4 regions of the Halomonas sp. DN3 genome follow, and region 3 is predicted to be linked to each of the others. Evidence: predicted binding sites of a transcription regulator. Region 3 holds the regulator's gene; each other region holds the start of a gene.

Region 1 (3,160 bases), 2.4 Mb from region 3:
TTTGCAGCGGTTTCTTGGGGCGCGCGTGTTGCTGCCGGGCTGGCCCTCGCTGGTCCGGCACGCGACAATGACGTGCACCAAGCCCATTTTCAAAGCGGAGGCATCATGCCCACCGAACCTTCCGTCCACGACGCCCTGGGCGCGGCTCTGCGCGAGCTCGAGGCGACCATGAAGGCCGCCAACATGTGGCGTATGGACAAGCCGGAGGCCGCCGCCTTCAACAGTCGGCAGCCGTTCTGCATCGATACCATGTCGCTGCCTCAGTGGCTGCGCTTCGTGTTTATCGCCAGGCTCGATACCCTGGTGGAGCAGCGTGCACCCCTGCCCGCCAGTTGCGATGTGGCCCCGGCGGTGGACGCCTACCTGATCCAGGAAGGCGCGCGCGCCCAGGACCGGATGCTGTTGCAGAAGGTTGTCGAGGATATCGACCGGCTGATCACCGAGAACTGAATCGCCGGTAACGGAAGAAGTCCCCAGCGAGGAGAAGGCGATGCCCTGGTACTTTGCCTATGGCAGCAACATGAACCTTGAGCGTGTCGCCGCGCGCATCGGCGAGACCCGGCGTGTGCTGGCCGGCAGCCTGGAAGGCTACGCGCTGCGCTTCAACAAGGCCTCCCGCGTCCCGGGTATCGCCCACGCCAATGTGGTGCCGGCGCCAGGCGATCGGGTCGAGGGCGCGCTGTTCGAACTCCTCGAGCCCGAGCAGATCCGGCAGATGGATCCCTTCGAAGGTTACCCGCACGAGTACGACCGTCATCGTCTGCCGGTGATTACCGAACAGGGGCCGATCGAGGCCTGGGTCTATATCGCCGGCGCCGAACGCCAGGGGGAGGGGCTGCGGCCCGCCCGCGAGTACCTCGAGCACCTGCTGGCCGGTCGTGACTTCCTCAGCGAGGGCTATCACCAGGCGCTGGCGGCGGTAGAGGCCGTCGAGCACCTCGATGATGCCACTCTGGGGAGGTTGGGGCTGTCACGTTATCATCCCCGCTAAGGCTTGTACGAAAAGTGCCTGCGCTCGGTAATACGGCGTTAAAAATCGCGTCAAAATGCTCATTTACACCTCGTAAACTGCGCTTTCTTACCGATTTTTGCCTTGTCTAACCATCGCTCGCCGGCTTTTCGTACTAAGCCTAGGCCTCTGCTTGCCCTGTTACCGCATCCCCTCCCTCGAGAATTGCAGTGGCAACTGCCACGCGAGCGACCACAGAAGCCATCTTGTGATGGTCACAGCACAGCGCCCGCTCCTGTCAGGCAGGAGCGGGCGCTGCGTGTTAGCGGTCGAGCCCTGGATCAGAAGCGGTAGCTGATACCGGCCATGATCACGTAGGGGTCCACCTCGATCTCGCCGATGTCATCGCCGTTGAGGTCGACGTCGCTGTCGATATCCAGATACCACACCGCCATGTTGGCCGCCCAGTGGTCGTCGATGATCAGGTCGAGGCCCGCCTGGCCGGCCCAGCCCCAGGACTCTTCCAGATCGAGATCAGCACCTTCCAGCGCGATATCCTCGTCGGAGAAGTGGGTGTAGTTGACCCCCAGGCCGACGTAGGGCTGCACCCGCGCCTCGGTGCCACCGAAGGGGTAGTACTGCACGGTCAGGGTCGGCGGCAGGTGCTCGACGCTGGCGCCGATATCGGTGCCACCTACGTTCAGGTCGACGTCGTGTTCGAAGGGCTCAGCGGCCAGCAGTTCGACGCCGAACTTGTCGTGGAAGCGATAGCCCAGGGTGAAGGCGAAGCCGTTGTCGTCATGGACGTCGGTGTCCATGGTGCCACCCATCAGAGAGCCGTTGTCGGAGTCGGGCTTGACCTTGGCCACACCGATGCGGGTATAGATGTCGCCCTTGCCGTAGGCGGCAAAGGCCTGGCTGCTTGCGAGGGCGCTGCCGGCGATGGCGGCGACCAGAGCGGTGGTGATCAGGGGGTGGCGCATGGTGTTCTCCTTGCGTACTGGCAAAAGTGGGCGAGCCCGATTGCCAAGCAGTGTATGCCGCATCGAGAACGTGGTTATTGATCTACCTCAATACCTCCTTTGGTAGAAAAAAATGAACCGGCAACGCACCAGAAAAGGCGCCTGGCAGGGCCAGACGCCTTCGATGCTGCGGTTGGAATGCGGCGCGATCGAGCTGACCGGTCAGCCGCTTATTTCAAGACCGCGCAAGCGCTTAGAAACGATAGGTGACGCCGGCACCGATGGTCATCGGATCGATCTCGGCCTCGCCGACATCGTGGCCGTCGACCTCGATATCGGAATCGACATCGGCGTAGCGGGCGTAAGTGCCGACCAGCAGGTTGTCGGTGACGCTGAGGTCGAGACCCACCTGGGCTGCGGCGCCGTAGGAGCTATCGAGGTCGGCGTTGAAGCTCTCGTCGGAGAAGTGGGTGTAGTTCATGCCCACGCCAACGTAGGGGTGGACGCGAGCGTTTTCCACGCCGCCCAGCGGGTAGTAGTTGAGCATCAGGTTGACCGGGGTACGGTCGACGCTGCCCACATTACCGCCGTTGACCGCGATATCGTGCTCCATGGCCTCGGAGCCGTTGAGCTCGACACCGAACTTGTCGTGGAACAGGTAGCCAGCGCCGTAGGCGAAGCCGTTCTCCTCGGAGACATCGAGATCCTGGTTGGCGATGTCGCCGTTGTCCGAGGTGGGGTCGGCCTTCTCGAAGCCACCGCGCACGTAGATGTCACCTGCCTGATAGGCCAGGGCAGACTGGGCGGCGAAGGTGGTGGTAACGAGCAGGGCTGCGGTGCCCATCAGTCGAGTCATGTTCATGCGGGACCTCCTTGATGATCCGATGGCATCCTTCCCGAGGGAAGTAACCTTGTACGCTTCGCAGTTTAAGAACAGTGTTTCTAAATGTCTTGTAGAAATATTTAATTGGCTAGATAGCAGTAACTAGCCAGAATTTATGGAACTAAATCGACTTGGGCGGGTAGGTAACGTAAATGCTGTACAATTTTTTTGCACATTGTGGCGTAGACGTCGATGCGCGCTTGTGCACTGCATAAACGCTCGCCGTCCGGCGATAAATCGTCTTCACTGTGGGAGAAGACTCCGGAGGAGAGTGCGGGATGGTGGCCAGACGAAGGCGTGAGAGGTTGCTCGGCATGTCGACGCTGCCCTGGGGCGGGGCGGCACTGGTGCTCGCACTGACCGCTC
Region 2 (3,160 bases), 1.1 Mb from region 3:
GCCCGACCCACGAAGAGGTGATCACCGACCTGGTACGCAAGGAGATCGCCAGCTACAAGCAGCTGCCGGCCAACTTCTACCAGATCCAGACCAAGTTCCGTGACGAGATCCGTCCGCGCTTCGGGGTCATGCGCTCGCGTGAGTTCATCATGAAGGACGCCTACTCCTTCCACCTGGACGAGGCCTCGCTCAAGGACACCTACCAGAAGATGTACGACGCCTACGTGCGCATCTTCACTCGCCTGGGTCTCGACTTCCGTCCGGTGATCGCCGACAACGGCTCCATCGGTGGTACCGGCTCCCACGAATTCCACGTACTGGCCGACTCCGGCGAGGACGATATCGTCTTCTCCACCGAGTCCGACTACGCCGCCAACATGGAAAAGGCCGAGGCCCTGCCTGCGCCCCTGGACAGCGATGCCCGCCGCGCCGAGCCCACCGAGGAGCTGAGGCTGGTCGACACCCCCAACGCCAAGACCATCGCCACCCTGGTCGAGCAGCACGGTCTGCCCATCGAGAAGACCATCAAGACCCTGATGGTGCACGGCCACGAGGGCGGCCTGGTGGCGCTGCTGGTGCGCGGTGATCATGAGCTCAACGAGGTCAAGGCCGAGCACCTCGAGGAGGTGGCGACGCCGCTGACCATGGCCAGCGAAGAAGAGATCCGCGCCGCCGTGGGCGCCGGCCCCGGCTCGCTGGGCCCGGTGGGGCTCGAGATGCCGATCGTCATCGATCGCAGCGTGGCGCTGATGAGCGACTTCGGCGCCGGTGCCAACGTCGACGGCAAGCACTACTTCGGCATCAACTGGGAGCGCGACGTGGCCCTGCCAAAGGTCGCCGACCTGCGTAACGTGGTCGAGGGTGACCCGTCACCCGACGGCAAGGGCGTGCTGTCGATCAAGCGCGGCATCGAGGTAGGCCACGTGTTCCAGCTCGGTCGCAAGTACAGCGAGGCCATGAACGCCACCGTGCTGGGCGACGAAGGCAAGGCGGTTCACCCCTGGATGGGCTGCTACGGCATCGGCATCACCCGCGTGGTGGCCTCTGCCATCGAGCAGAACCACGACCAGGGCGGGATCATCTGGCCCGACGCCATCGCCCCCTTCCATATCGCCATCGTGCCGATGAACGCCCACAAGTCCCAGCGTGTGCGCGAGACCAGCGAGCGCCTGCACGACGAACTCAGCGCCGCCGGCTTCGACGTGCTGCTGGATGATCGTGATCTGCGTCCCGGCGTGCGCTTCGCCGATCAGGAACTGATGGGCCTGCCCCATCGGCTGGTGGTGGGCGATCGCAGCCTCGACAAGGGTGAGCTCGAGTACAAGGGTCGCCGTGACAGCGAGGCCACCATGGTGCCCGCCGACGAGATCGTCGAGTTCCTCAAGCAGCGCATCGCCCTTTAAGGCCCCGCCTGGCGCGCCGCGGCTTGTCGCGGCGCGCCTGGCAGGCGGGTCCAGAGGAATTCAGGCGAGTTCAGGTGATCTCAGAAGCAATAAACCAAAAAAAACCGACCCCGAAGGGTCGGTTGAAAAAGGGGGATGACTCCCCCTCCCCTGACGCTGGTTGACGACTATCGCTTGCGACGGTGAGCGTCGCGGATGATAAAAGCGATCCAGCCGGCCATGAAGGCCACAGAGAGAGCGACGGCACCCAGCCCGAAAATGACGGCGTTGTCGACGTACATGGCGCTGTCCTCCTGTCTCTGTGTCGATGAATTCATGGTACCCGGTCGGCCCTTGAATTGTGCTGACCTGCGTCAAGGGTGACCGCGAGACATCGGCCCGCCATGACGACGAAAAAGCCGCCTTCAACAGGCGGCTTTTTCGTCGTTGCTGGCACTCTTTCAGCGATAGCGCCTCCAGCTACCACTGCCGGGACCCTAGAGGACCTTGCGGTCCTCCACCTCGGAGGCCTCGGTGCCGGGCGGCAGAGGGTGCCCCTTGGCCAGTTCGGCGCGGGTGGCCTGGCGAATTTCGAGCACCTCGAGGCGATACGACAGGGTCTCCCCGGCCAGGGGGTGGTTGGTGTCCACCACCACGCTGTCCCCCTTGACCTCCACCACGCTGACGATCTGCGGGCCGGCATCGCCGGGGGTCTGGAAGCACATGCCGGGGCGCAGATCGGTGCCGGGAAAGGCCTGGCGACCCACCTCGCGCACCAGCGACTCGTCGCGCAGGCCGTAGGCCTCGGCCGGGGACAGGGTGACGCTGAGGCGGCTGCCGACCTCGGCGTCGACCAGGGCGCGCTCGAGGCCTTCCATCAGGTTGCCGTGACCGTGCAGATACTCCAGCGGCTCATCGCGCTTCCAGGAATCGTCCAGGACGTCGCCCTGCTGGTTGCTCAGGACATAGTGCAGACGCACCACACACTGGGGAGAAATTCTCATCTCGGGCTCCTTGGGGTCGACATCAGTCCTGGCGCTTGAGCGCGGCGACGGGCATTTCCAGGCGCTGCTGGCGATGCAGCATGTTGAGCAGCACGATCGCCCGCTCTTCGCCCTTGTGGCTCTCGAACACCGCCTTGAGGTCCTTGAAGGGTCCGTCGGTGATCTCCACCGACTCTCCGGCCCGGAAGTAAAGCTGGCCAGGATCGTCGTCCTTGGCTTCGCCGTGCTGGCGCAGCAGGTCGATCAGCTCATCGCTGACCGGCACCGGCATCGACAGCCCGAAGGTCACGATCTTCAACACTCCGCGGGTCGAGCGAATCGGGCGCCAGTTGCTCTCGACCTGGTCGAGCCGCAGAAACAGATAGTAGGGGAACAGCGGCTCCTCGACCCAGGTCAGCTTGTTGCGGCGCTTCTTCTGCACCTCCAGCACCGGATGAAAGAGCTCGTATCCCTGGTTGGCCAGATGCTCGGCGGCCCGGAACGACTCTCCGCCCTTGCACTGGACCACGTACCAGCGCGGAGTGGCATCGCCCCCCAGGCCCGCCTCGATATTGCTGTGACTCATGTGACTCCTTCCAGACTCAACCACCACCAGCCACCAAGCCGGCAGTATCGCCTGTCATTGACGCGGTTCCCGGTGCGTTGCCGACGACCCTTGATGATCACCGCTGGTATCGCCCCTGCGGCTTTGCAACAATTCGTCGAGACGCACCGAGATGTTGCGCGCATTTTACCATTCGGAAGGCGGCCTGTGGCCGACCAACTGCAAGGAGG
Region 3 (3,160 bases):
ACCAGTTCGAGGACCTCGAAGGCCCCGCCTATCGCATCCTGTTCGAAGATGAAGACGACACTCGCAGTGCCGATGACGGCGCTTCCTCGTCCGAAACGCCTGCGCAGACATCCGATCGTGATCCATCATCCAGAGGGCCTGAGTGAATCCTACCGGCCTCGAGCTGCCTCCCATGATGGCGGCCTTCGTGTTTGGTCTGCTTGGTGGTGCACACTGTATTGGCATGTGCGGCGGCATCATGAGCGCTCTGACCTTTGCCATCCCCCCCAGCATGCGTCAACCTTGGCGGGTGGGCTCTCTGGTGCTCGGCTACAATGTAGGTCGTATCACCAGCTACTGTGTGGCGGGCGCTCTGGTTGCCACCCTGGGTTCGGTGATCGGCCTTTCGCCGACCCTGCGTGGCCTGATGCAGATCGTCGCCAGCCTGATGTTGATCCTGATGGCGCTTTACATTGCCGATCTATGGAAAGGCCTGCGTCACGTCGAGGCACTGGGGCGTCACCTCTGGAGGTACCTGGAACCCGCAGGCAGACGCCTGTTGCCGGTGGTGCGTCTGCCCCAGGCGGTGGCGCTGGGCGCCATCTGGGGCTGGCTGCCCTGTGGCCTGGTGTACTCGATGCTGGCCTGGAGCCTGGCACGGGCCGAACCCCTCGAGGGCGCACTGCTGATGGCGAGCTTCGGTCTTGGCACGCTTCCGGCGCTGGTGGTGACGGGCCTCGCCGCCAGACAAATGCAGGCCCTGCTGGCGCATCGGGCAACACGCCTCGCCGCCGCTGGCATGATCATCGCCTTTGCCGTCTGGCAACTTTGGACTGGGCTGCATCAATGACGCATCCTACCTCTAAGTTATTAATCCTAAAGAGGTAGACGCCACTTTTAGCTGATCTGAGGGTGTAGAATAGTGCCATCAACGTGCTGTACGGGCGACGTCTGTTCTCCCCATGGCCCAGTCAATATCGATCCCAGATACACAGGAGCTGCGAATGAGTCCTACGGCCCAAGATCGGCGGCGTCCCATGCTGCATGAGACTCGCTGTGAGTCCTGCAGCCTGAGTTCCTTGTGCCTTCCGCTGTCGCTGGAGACCGCCGACCTCGAGCGCTTCGATTCCATCATCCGTCGTCACCCGCCGATCAAGAAAGGCACACGATTGGTCGAGCAAGGAGATCGCTTCACCAGCGTCTTCGCGGTCCGGTCGGGGAGTCTCAAGCAGATCACCACCGAAGGCAGCGGCGAAGCTCAGTTGACCAACTTCTTCCTGCCCAGTGAACTGGTTGGGCTGGATGGCATCGACGACGGCCGCTATCCCGGCAGCGTGGTGGCGCTGGAGACCACCACGGTGTGCGAGATTCCCTTCGACCGCCTCGATGCGCTGACCCAGACCCTGCCGGAGCTGCGTGCCCAGCTGTTTCGCACCCTGAGCAAGGAGCTGCGAGAGGACCGCCGGATGATGCAGCTGCTGTCACGCAAGACCGCTGATCAGCGCCTGGCCTGCTTCTTCCTCGGCCTGTCGGATCGCTTCCGCCGCCGCGGCTATTCACCGTTCAGCTTCCGCCTGTCCATGTCCCGCGCCGACATCGGCAATCACCTGGGGCTGGCGGTGGAAACGGTCAGCCGTATCCTCGGGCGTTTCCAGCAGCAGGATCTGGTGGCGGTATCGGGACGTGAGGTCAATATCCTCGACCTGACCGCGCTGTCGACCCTGGCCGACACCGAAGTTACCTGAGCGGATCTGGCAGCAGCGTGCCGGGCCTGGCCGGCAGGGCCCTGTATCCAGGATCTGGAAAGCAGAGCGTAATAGATGGCGTGTGACAAAAAAGAGGCCGCATCCGGAGATGCGGCCTCTTTTGCTGTCATGGCGTCCTGCACATTCGCTGCTGGCGAGATCAGTCGGCATCCACCACGTCGATGCGCCGGGCCTGGCGTTCGGCCTGCACGGCCTCCAGCCCCTCGAAGTCAAACAGTTGCCGATCCGCCAGCTGCGACGGCGCCACATTGGTCACCGCCTTGAACATGCTCTCGAGGCGCCCGGGATGCTTGACCTCCCACTCGGCCAGCATCTCCTTGACCACCTGGCGCTGCAGGTTGGGCTGGGAACCACACAGGTTGCACGGGATGATCGGGAACTCCATCGCCTCGCTGTAGGCCTGGATATCGGCCTCGCGGCAGTACGCCAGCGGGCGGATGACGATGTTCTTGCCGTCGTCGGAGAGCAGCTTGGGTGGCATCGCCTTGAGGCTGCCACCGAAGAACATGTTCAGAAACAGCGTCTCGAGAATGTCCTCGCGGTGGTGGCCCAGGGCGATCTTGGTCGCCCCGATCTCCTCGGCGAAGCCATAGAGAGAGCCGCGCCGCAGGCGTGAGCAGAGCGCGCAGGTGGTCTTGCCCTCCGGCGTCTTCTCCTTCACCACCGAATAGGTGTCGCGCTCGAGGATGTGGTAGTCCACGCCGATGCTGTCCAGATAGTTCGGCAGCACATGCTCCGGAAAGCCCGGCTGCTTCTGATCCAGATTCACCGCCACCAGCGAGAAGTTGACCGGCGCGTTGCGCTGAAGGCTGCGCAGGATCTCGAGCATGGTGTAGCTGTCCTTGCCACCAGACAGACACACCATGATCTTGTCGCCTTCCTGGATCATGCCGTAGTCGATGATGGCGTTACCGGCCTGGCGGCGCAGGCGCTTCTGCAGCTTGTTGAACTCACGCCGTGCCTTGGCCTGAACGTGAGCTTCCGTCTGGTCGCCATCCGCAGCAGGGTCGGCCGGGCTGTCGCCGGCATCGATCGAGAGATGGTCATCCTCGGGGGTACGGGGATCGAACAGGGTGGCGGAGGCGGACTGTGGCGACATGGGAGCGGGACATCACGGCTGAAAATGAAAGAGGCGCCAGTCTACCATCCGGACGCTTTAGTGGCGAAGAGGTCAGCGACCGCTTACCCCGGCGAGGACAATAAGGGGGGGGCTTTTCGTCGGCGGCACATCGGAAACCGCCAAGGACGGCACCGCCGTAGTGGCGCCCTTGCGCGTCGTGGCCTGGTCTGGCCTGGTCTGGTCTGGCAAGTCGAAGAACGCAAGTGCCTGTCAGCCGGGACCTAGGCGCTGTCCGAAAAGTCGACGAGCGAAGGTTAGACAAGGCAAAAATCGGTGAGAAAGCGCAGTTTACGGG
Region 4 (3,160 bases), 1.2 Mb from region 3:
TCGGCGTCGACCAGCGCCAGCGGCGAGGGTGCCGGGTAGCGTCCCTGGCGGGCCAGGTCGAAGTCCGCCACCACTTCATCCATCCCCTCTGAACGCGGACTCAGCCGGGCCGTGGTGACGCCCATCGCGGCCATCTCGGCAAGCTCGTGGCGCAGGTCCTGACAGGCCCCGGACAGGGTCTGGATGCCGTTCAGGGTGAACAGTCGACGGCTGTCGTCCTGGGTGGTCAGCGACAGCCCTTCCGGATAGTCCTGGCAGACGAACTGGCAGCGATCCTTGGGGTGCTGGTGGTGGCGCGCGGTAAAGCAGCGTGACGACCAGGCCAGAGGCAGGTGGCCGTAGGCCAGCACCTCGCAGTCCAGCGCCAGTCCCGCCTCGCGGGCGTCAGACAGCAGCCGGGCCAGGTCGGCGCCGGGCAACTCCACCGGGGCGACGAAGCGGAACATGCCAGCGCGCTTGAGGATCTCCAGGGTCGGCACATTGTAGAGGTTGAGCGCCGGGCCGCCGACGAAGGGCAGGCCCGCCTCGGACAGCCGGTGCACCGCGCTCATGTCGTTGGCCTCGACCAGGAAGTCGCCGTTGTCGCACAGCCTGGTCAGGTCACGCAGGTCGGCGTTGGACTCGATCAGGGTCTGCGAGCCGAGGATCACCTGCTTGCCGGCGGCGGCGAGCTGGTGGCCGATCTCCAGCCAGTCGGCGAGCTTCATGTCGCGCCGCCGGGAGCACACGGTCTCGCCCAGGGTGACGCTGGTCAGCGGCCAGTGGCAGGCCTGTTCATAAAAGGCGAAGTAGCGCTCGCGGGTCCAGTAGAAGGATACCGGGCCAAGGCTCAATTCCAGTGAAGCAGCGGTCATCTCGCCTCCTGTCATTTCCAGTCGCGCTCGTAGGCGCCGAGGGTGTGGGTGGAGCCTTCGGCCAGCGGCGCCAGGGCGGCGCTCCAGTCGGCCTGGGGGCGGTAGTCGTCGCCGGCCTGGTCCAGATGGTCCAGCGCCTGGCGCCACACTCGGGTGACGCTGGCCACATAGGCCGGACTGCGCTGGCGACCCTCGATCTTGATCGCCTTGATGCCCAGTGACGCCAGCTGGGGCAGCAGATCCAGGGTGTTGAGGCTGGTCGGCGCCTCGATGGCGTGGCCGATATCGCCCTCGACGTTGAAGCGTCCCTTGCACAGGGTCGGGTAGCCGGCCTGTTCGTCGGCGCGGTAGCGGTCGATCAACACGCCGTTCAGGCGCGACTCGCGTCCGCTGGCGGTCTCCTCCCAGCGCACGTGGGCCGCCGGCGAACACACGCCGTGGGTGTTGGGCGACTCGCCGGTCAGGTAGGACGACAGATAGCAGCGGCCCTCGGCCATGATGCACAGGCTGCCGAAGGCGAACACCTCGAGCTCCACCGGGCTGTGGCGGGCCAGGTCGCGCACCTGGTGGATCGACAGCACCCTGGGCAGCACCGCACGACGGATGCCGAACTCGCGGTGGTAGAAGGCCAGCGCCTCGTGGCTGGTGGCGGAGCCTTGCACCGACAGGTGGCGGGGGATGTCCGGGTGGCGTTCGGCGGCGTAGGCCAGGAGGCCCGGGTCGGCCAGGATCAGGGCGTCGACCTGAAGCGAAGCCGCCTGGTCCACCGCCGCGCGCCACTGGGCCAGGCTCGACTGCTGCGGGTAGGTATTGATCGCGCAGAACACCCGGCAGCCCCGGGCGTGGGCGTAGTCGATACCCTCGCGGGCGCGCTTGTCGGTGAAGTTCAGCCCGGCGAACTGGCGGGCGTTGGTGGCGTTCTGAAAGCCGAAGTAGACCGCGTTGGCGCCCTCGTCCACGGCGCGCTTCAAAGCGGGCAGGCTACCCGCAGGACAGACCAGTTCCATGTCGATCTCCGAGCGAAGAGAGGCGCCATGCTAGCCCCGCCCGGACACCGCCGGCTTGATGCGTATCAGTGTCCGCCAATGAAGTACGGGATGGAGCGAAGGGATGACGCGCTGCACCGGGGCCGGGTGTGGATAACCTGGCGATGGCGGGGGTCCGAGTTGCGGGCCAGGCGTGCAGATAAAAGGCGGGGATGAACGTGTGAGTCGTTCTGTGGATAACCCTGTGTGGCACCTTGTGAAAAGCGGTGGGCAGGCGGTGCAGGGGCTGTGGGCAGCGGTGTATAAGTCGCCTGTCAGTGGTGGATCAGCGGCTCGCTCGCTGTGGTAAACGAAAACGGGCCCCGCAGGGCCCGTGGTCTTCTTGCCGGTGCCTACTGACCGCCGGAGGGGAAGTGGAACTCCGCCTGGGTGGTCTCGAAGGGCGAGGGCCAGCGCTGTGACACCGCCTTGCGACGGGTGTAGAAGCGCACCGCGTCAGGGCCGTAGGCGTGCAGGTCGCCGAACAGCGAACGCTTCCAGCCGCCGAAGCTGTGGCTGGCCACCGGCACCGGCAGCGGCACGTTGATACCCACCATGCCGACCTCGATGGCGTCGGTGAAGCGGCGCGCCGCCTCGCCGTCACGGGTGAACAGGCAGGTGCCGTTGCCGTACTCGTGGGCGTTGGTCAGGGCGATGGCCTCATCGAGGCTGTCGACACGCACCACGCACAGCACCGGGCCGAAGATCTCCTCGCGGTAGATGGTCATCTCCGGGGTGACCCGGTCGAACAGGCAGCCGCCGACGAAGAAGCCGTTCTCGTGGCCCGGGACCACCAGCTCGCGGCCGTCGGCCACCAGGGTGGCCCCTTCCTGCACGCCCTTCTCGATATAGCCGAGCACCTTGTCGCGATGCTGGGCGGTGACCAGGGCGCCCATGTCCAGGCCCTTGTCGGTGCCGGGGCCGATCTTCAGCGCGGCGATCTTGGGGCCCATGGCCTCGATCAGACGGTCGGCGGTGTCATCGCCGACGCATACCGCCACCGAGATCGCCATGCAGCGCTCGCCGGCGCTGCCGTAGGCGGCCCCCATCAGGGTGTTGGCGGCGTTGTCGATATCGGCGTCGGCCAGCACCACGGCGTGGTTCTTGGCGCCACCGAGGGCCTGCACCCGCTTGCCGCTCTCGGCGCCACGTCGGTAGATGGTTTCGGCGATGGGGGTCGAGCCGACGAAGGACACGGCCTTGACCTCGGGGGCGTCGAGCAGCGCCTCGACGGTCTCGCGGCCGCCCTGGACCACGTTCATGATTCCCTGGGGCAGGCCG

Evidence for each region. The regulator FNR, encoded in region 3, switches genes on or off when oxygen is low (the NO sensors DNR and NnrR bind a similar motif). The targets are predictions, from matches to a motif close to TTGATNTANATCAA.
Region 1: a site for FNR is predicted at 2,010-2,023, ahead of NKF27_RS13475 (OmpW family protein). Genes of this name have one in related genera too.
Region 2: a site for FNR is predicted at 1,747-1,760, ahead of ccoM (cytochrome c oxidase subunit CcoM). Genes of this name have one in related genera too.
Region 4: a site for FNR is predicted at 1,917-1,930, ahead of NKF27_RS19470 (peptidase U32 family protein). Genes of this name have one in related genera too.

Annotation. Positions count from the first base shown of each region.
Region 1 is NZ_CP099965.1:3,107,272-3,110,431, reverse strand. Features, by position in the region: gene NKF27_RS13485 (YqcC family protein) at 106-450, shown strand; gene NKF27_RS13480 (gamma-glutamylcyclotransferase family protein) at 491-991, shown strand; gene NKF27_RS13475 (OmpW family protein) at 1,291-1,932, opposite strand; gene NKF27_RS13470 (OmpW family protein) at 2,165-2,773, opposite strand; gene NKF27_RS13465 (hypothetical protein) at 3,073-3,160, shown strand, end outside.
Region 2 is NZ_CP099965.1:1,868,157-1,871,316, reverse strand. Features, by position in the region: gene NKF27_RS08305 (proline--tRNA ligase) at 1-1,403, shown strand, start outside; gene ccoM (cytochrome c oxidase subunit CcoM) at 1,571-1,684, opposite strand; gene NKF27_RS08300 (peptidylprolyl isomerase) at 1,880-2,386, opposite strand; gene rfaH (transcription/translation regulatory transformer protein RfaH) at 2,409-2,951, opposite strand.
Region 3 is NZ_CP099965.1:754,889-758,048, reverse strand. Features, by position in the region: gene ccoS (cbb3-type cytochrome oxidase assembly protein CcoS) at 1-146, shown strand, start outside; gene NKF27_RS03435 (sulfite exporter TauE/SafE family protein) at 143-829, shown strand; gene fnr (fumarate/nitrate reduction transcriptional regulator Fnr) at 984-1,724, shown strand; gene ttcA (tRNA 2-thiocytidine(32) synthetase TtcA) at 1,885-2,844, opposite strand.
Region 4 is NZ_CP099965.1:4,484,909-4,488,068, reverse strand. Features, by position in the region: gene NKF27_RS19475 (U32 family peptidase) at 1-854, opposite strand, end outside; gene NKF27_RS19470 (peptidase U32 family protein) at 866-1,861, opposite strand; gene NKF27_RS19465 (CoA-acylating methylmalonate-semialdehyde dehydrogenase) at 2,233-3,160, opposite strand, start outside.